2 regions of the Peribacillus sp. NPDC097198 genome follow, and region 2 is predicted to be linked to the other one. Evidence: riboswitches for the same ligand, from Rfam matches in the RefSeq annotation. Region 2 holds a riboswitch; the other holds the start of a gene.
What was found. Region 2 has a riboswitch for S-adenosylmethionine ahead of metK (methionine adenosyltransferase). Riboswitches for the same ligand answer to the same signal wherever they lie in the genome.
Positions count from the first base shown of each region.

Region 1 (3,184 bases), on a different contig from region 2:
TCGGGTAGACGATGAGAAATGAAAATAATGCCTACACCACGTTGCTTCAGCTCATTCACAATCCGGAATAGTTCCGTTGTTTCCGTATGGCTTAACGGAGCAGTCGGCTCATCAAGAATCAAGAATTTACATGCGGTTGAAACGGCCCTAGCTATCAAGACCATCTGCTTTTCGGCCAACGTAAGGTCCCTTACCAGTTTTTTCGAAGACACATGGATGTTCATTTCTTCCAAGATTTCCGTCGCTTTTCTATGTAATTCCTTCCACTTGATGATTTGTTTTCTCCCCATGTTCTGTACGGATTCATTCAGCATCACGTTCTCCGCAACCGTTAAATAAGGAATGAGGGCCGTATCCACTTCCTGATACACAATTTGAATGCCAGCTTCCTGTGCCGACTTTGGCGAACGGATATCCTGTACCTGGCCATTTAGAAAAATGTCGCCGGTATAATGGACATGAGCTCCTGATAAGACTTTCATTAGCGTCGATTTCCCTGCTCCATTTGCGCCGACCAATGCATGTGCTGTTCCCGACTGTACTGAAAAATCAACTTCACTAAGCGCTTTTACACCTGGAAACTCAATCGATATTTGTTTCATTTCTAGTTGAATGCCCATGTCCAATCCCTCCCATTAAACAGACACTCTCTTCAACTTGAAAGAGAGTGTCTACTGATTCTGATCGTTACTTCTTATAATGTTCTTTCAATACTTTCATCCAGTCTTCTTCAAATTCCGTTGATACTCCCCAGCCTTGAACAATGCCGGATAGATTGGTCATGTTGACAGCGTCCTTCGATGATTGAAGCTGTTTTTGAGATATCAATGATGCTTCTAAATCATAGGTTTGCGGCGTTTCTTCCCCCGCTAGTTTTTTCGCTAGCAGTCTCATATTCACTGCACCAATCAACTTCGGATCAACCGCTGCGGTATACGACCATGAGCTTCCTTTTGTTTGAATCTCCTGAAGGTCAGCATTGGACACGTCAATACCATAGATTTTCACTTCATCGCGCCCCGCTTCTTTTATCGCACGAGCTGCTCCGATAGCGAATGCATCCCAGGTTGCGAAAATTGCGTCTATTTTACCTTTTGGATACTTGTTCAACATCGCCGAGACGGCATTTTGCGTCTGGACCGAAGTATCTGAAGATGCCACTCCGAATCTTTCAATTTCATGAATGCCAGGATTTTCTTTCAGCTTTTCTTGATACACGGCATTTCTTCTCACCATAGGAGGGAAACCATCTACCCAAAGGTATGCAATGTTCGCTTCGCCTTTTTGCTCTTCAATCAATTTGTCAAAAGCAAGAGTTGCCAATGCTTCGTCATCTTGTGAGGTTACTGTTACCCCATCAATTTTCGTTAAATCGCCGATGGAATCGAATGTGACTACGCTTTTCCCTGCATCAACCAACTTTTGTACGTCATTCACTGTCGCTGCATCATCACCATGGGAAATGATATAGCCATCATAGTCTTCCTCCAGAGCCTGAGCGATGGCGTCATGGAATTTAGCCGTATCGCCATTGGCCGTAAAAGTATCTACTTGGAAGCCAAGTGCTTCTCCTTCTTCTTGCGCCCCTGCTAAGTATTGGGCAGTGTGATCATCGCCGCCAATTTTACGAATGACTTTAATTTTAGCTCCCTCGCCTTTCGCAAATCGCTCTGGAACATTTTCAAAAGATACCTTTTCCTCTTTTTTCGCTTCCCCTGTACTTTGTCCCGAAGAACACCCCGTCAAAAGCAACGCCGAAGCGATGACTGAAACGAAAGCTCCTTTTAAAATTGATCTTCCCATTTTAATTCCCCCTATTTTTTACATTATTCTTATCTGTTAGCTCGGCATAAACACAAAATAAAAACCTCTCTAAAATAGAGAGGTTTAATCAGCTGGTTTGCAGACTTATCCCTCTCTTATCTGTCAAAACATTTCTGTTTTGCAGGATTTAGCACCAATTCCTAATTGGAACGGTTGCTGGGCATCGTAGGGCCAGTCCCTCCGCCACTCTTGATAAGAGAATATAATGTGTTACGTTTCGTTATGGTAAGTACCACTTTATAGGGATATAGTCATTAAGTCAATAGTTTTTAGAATATTTTAAATGTTTTATTTTCCTTGCAGTTTCGCCAGGCGTCTTTTCTCGATTTTTTCAAGGCGTTCGAATTGGCGCAGTTTCACTTCGAACAGGGTAATCGGATCACGGTAGACTTCAGGATTTTGTCTCATATGTTCCAATGTAGCCTGCTGTTCTTTGATTTCGGCTTTCGTCTGTTCGATATTTTTTTCAAGGATGGAAAATGGACTGCGGTAGAACAGGGATATGTCACGTTCCAAGGATTTTTCGAACAATCCAAACTGAGTAAGGAATCTGTCACTGATCATATCGGCAACATCCTGGAAGTCTTCATTTTCCAAGAACTTCTTATATCGATTGTACATATTCGCTTTATTTTGCGGAATGGCACCAAATAGCTTCCCGGCTCCCTTAAGAATCAACTGAGATGGGGTCCTTCTTAGTAATATATTTACATTTTCTATCCGGATGCTGCTTGTCATCCGGTCCGCATCACGGCGCCAGTCATCCAAGACCCGGAAGTCCCCGGCCAGTACAATACGTTCTTCTTTGTATAGCTCATTGAAGCCTGCGCTCATCTCATCCATGAACTGTTGGCTTTGCGTGAATTCTAACTCAGATGTAGCAATCCAGTCTTGAAGCGAGCGGAAATACTGCGGCATGATTTTATCGGATATAAATGCCTGGATCCGATCGTTCATTTCCTGATTCAACTGTATATGCACTTGGCTAAAGTCACTATTCTCAGATAATGTTTTAGAGCAATCACGCAGTAATTCAGGAATTCGTGTGGAAAGCTGTTTTTTCACTTCTTCTTTTAATAAGCGATAAGATCTTGTAATGTTTTCGGTTTTTTCTTTTTCCAAATCAGTCAACTGATTCGTAGCGCCATTCAACTTCACTTCCATCTGTTCATTCCAAGAAATCGAATGCTCGCATTTCCGTTCATTCGCTGCCCGTTTTTCTAATAGATAGGATAAAGTTTTACGCGTGAAGGCAAGGAGCTTCTCCGCCCTCATTTCCTTCCAATTGCTATCTTGATAGTTTGCGTGAAGGAAGACGGCTAGATCCTGCAGTTGCTGTTTGCTGTCATAAAGCTTGGAG
Region 1 covers NZ_JBIWDO010000008.1:76,262-79,445, forward strand. Annotated here, with positions in the region: gene ACIQXQ_RS15230 (sugar ABC transporter ATP-binding protein) at 1-620, opposite strand, end outside; gene ACIQXQ_RS15235 (sugar ABC transporter substrate-binding protein) at 688-1,803, opposite strand; SAM riboswitch class I at 1,917-2,023, opposite strand; gene ACIQXQ_RS15240 (GTP-binding protein) at 2,113-3,184, opposite strand, start outside.
Region 1: linked by a shared signal. The riboswitch ahead of ACIQXQ_RS15235 (sugar ABC transporter substrate-binding protein) and the one ahead of metK (methionine adenosyltransferase) in region 2 are both predicted to bind S-adenosylmethionine.

Region 2 (3,184 bases):
TCTCTAGTTGTAAACGTTCCATGCAGAATGAAAAATAATCTATATGGTAAATTATAACCACATTTTCGGTTTTCGACAAAAACGAAACCTAATTAATTGTGCTCAATCAAATAGTAGCCAAGGCTATTTTGATACGGTATATTAAAATAATACAGCAAAATTATCCACTTCGGAAAGGAAATGATGAAAATTGATTATTTATCCATTCAAAGGCATGGAACCAGAAATTTCCGAAAGCGCCTATCTTGCTAAAAATGCCGTCGTGACAGGCGATGTCAAAATCGGTGATGAATCAACGATCTGGTTCAATACCGTCATTCGCGGCGATGTGGCACCCACCATCATCGGGAAAAGAGTAAGCGTGCAAGATAACAGCGTACTTCATCAAAGTCCCAATAACCCACTGATAATCGAAGATGAAGTGACCATTGGCCACCAAGTCATTCTACATAGCTGCAAAATTCGAAAGAGAGCCCTCATCGGCATGGGTTCGATCATCCTTGATGGAGCGGAAATCGGTGAAGGTGCCTTCATCGGTGCAGGGAGCCTTGTCCCCCAAGGAAAGGTTATCCCGCCGAACACCTTAGCCTTTGGAAGGCCGGCCAAAGTCGTTCGTGAAATTAATGAGGAAGATCGCCAGGATATGGATCGCATTGTCCGGGAATATGCTGAAAAAGGACAACTCTATAAACAGGCTGACCGAATAAAGTAACACCAATCGTATGATTACAAAAAAACGCTTAGCTAAAAATAGGATTCCTTGAATTATTCCCTAGGAAGCCATATTTAATCCTATTTTTGCCCATCAAAAAAGGTGCCTTGCATTAAAGCAAGGCACCTTTTCTCATATGATTTACGCTTTAGCTTGTGTTTTTAAAGCTTCTGCTTTATCCGTACGCTCCCAAGGCAAATCAACATCTGTACGGCCGAAGTGACCATATGCAGCTGTTTGCTTGTAGATTGGGCGACGTAGGTCAAGCATCTTGATGATACCAGCTGGACGTAGGTCGAAATTCGCCTCTACCAATTCCACTAGCACCTCTTCACTTACTGTTCCCGTTCCAAATGTATCGATTGAGATGGATACAGGCTTAGCCACGCCGATTGCGTAGGCCAATTGCACTTCCGCTTTGTCAGCCAGGCCAGCAGCTACGATGTTCTTCGCAACGTAACGAGCGGCATATGCAGCAGAACGGTCCACTTTTGTTGCATCTTTACCAGAGAAAGCACCGCCGCCGTGACGAGCGTATCCGCCGTACGTATCAACGATGATTTTACGGCCAGTAAGACCAGCATCCCCTTGAGGTCCGCCGATTACAAAACGGCCAGTCGGGTTGATGAAGTATTTTGTATCTTCATTGATTAAGTCAGCCGGTACGACCGCATTAATCACATGTTCTTTTAAGTCGGCTTGAATTTGTTCAAGTGTCACTTCAGGATCATGTTGTGTGGAGATGACGATTGTGTCTACACGTACAGGTAGGTTATTTTCATCATATTCAACCGTTACTTGCGTTTTTCCATCAGGACGTAAATAACTTAGCGTGCCATCTTTACGAACTTGAGAAAGACGGAATGATAGCTTATGAGCCAATGAAATGGGAAGTGGCATAAGCTCTTCCGTTTCATTGCACGCGAATCCGAACATAAGACCTTGGTCCCCTGCACCGATAGCATCGATTTCCTCATCGGACATCGTACCTTCACGTGCTTCCAATGCTTTATCAACACCCGCTGCAATATCAGCAGACTGCTCATCGATCGAGCTTAGCACGGCACAAGTCTCGGCATCGAAACCATATTTCGCACGAGTGTACCCGATACCTGCAATCGTATCGCGGACAATGCGTGAGATATCCACGTAAGCCGATGTTGTAATTTCTCCAGCAACAAGTACAAGACCTGTCGTTACACTTGTTTCACACGCAACGCGCGCATTTGCATCCTTAGCTAGGATTGCATCTAAAATGGAATCTGAAATCTGATCACAAATTTTATCCGGATGGCCTTCTGTCACAGATTCAGAAGTAAATAGACGTTTCTTTGACATCTTATTTCCTCCTTGGAAGTTAGTATGTTGTAGGCATGAGCCTGATCTTTTACGGAACTCGTTTCCCTTATTAGTTTCAATCATAGACACAGAATTAATGAATAAAAACACAAAAACCTTCCCTGGCAAATGAGGAAAGGTTTAAAAATTCTATCATCTATCCTTTCACTCTTATCGTTCAAGGGTTTTTTACCTTGCTCAGGTTAGCACCATCACCACTATTCCTTGAAGGTTCATCGCTTTATTTTCGGCGATTGACCTTGGAGTCAAGTTCAATATGGCAGGTTGCTGGGTTTCAAAGGGCCTGTCCCTCCACCAACTCGGGATAAGAGAATCCGTACAATTTAAGATACTATCGTATTTAGTCGGAATTTGTCAATGTTTTTCTAAAAAGAACATTTTTCCCCAATGAAAAATAAAAAAACTTTTTATCTGGCACAGCCGGACTATAAATAGTATCCTTAAAGAGTGTAAACTAAGAAGATAAGACCATTGACTTACAATGGATAAATCGGACAAAATGAACATACCATCCGACCCCCATATTCATCCCTTTTTCAGATACATAAATGGTTGTTCACTTCTTTTCTTCCTATTATAAATGAAAAGGTACACTAATCCTAAAACGGGACTTCACAAAGACTTGTGGCAGCAATCGTTTTTCACATCCTAGATTCACTTCATCCAGATCGTCTCCCGATTCAACCAGATTCAAAAACATCCATCCAGGATGACTCACTGCAAGTATATGCCCGCACTATACATAAGGTTACACTCGAAGTGAGATAATTGATTAATGTGACTATTCCATTTTCATTCACAAAAAAAGTTAAATAGTATAGACTATTTAATCCAATGTGTTATACTAATTGTATTATAAAAACTTAAACAAAGGAAGGTATCTCATATATGAATTCTGTTGACGTTAATGAGTTACACCAATTATTAGCAGGAAATAATGTGCAAACTCAACTCTCAGTTCCTCAATTAGTTGAAAAAGTATTAAGCAGAAATGAAGGCGTTTTAACTTCAACCGGCGCAGTAAAAGCTGAAACGGGCAAATACACGGGCCGTTCACCTAAAGATAAATATATTGTGGAAGAAGCTTCTGTAAAGGACAAAATTGACTGGGGC
Region 2 covers NZ_JBIWDO010000005.1:45,479-48,662, reverse strand. Annotated here, with positions in the region: gene ACIQXQ_RS10220 (gamma carbonic anhydrase) at 194-712, shown strand; gene metK (methionine adenosyltransferase) at 854-2,050, opposite strand; SAM riboswitch class I at 2,219-2,382, opposite strand; gene pckA (phosphoenolpyruvate carboxykinase (ATP)) at 2,960-3,184, shown strand, end outside.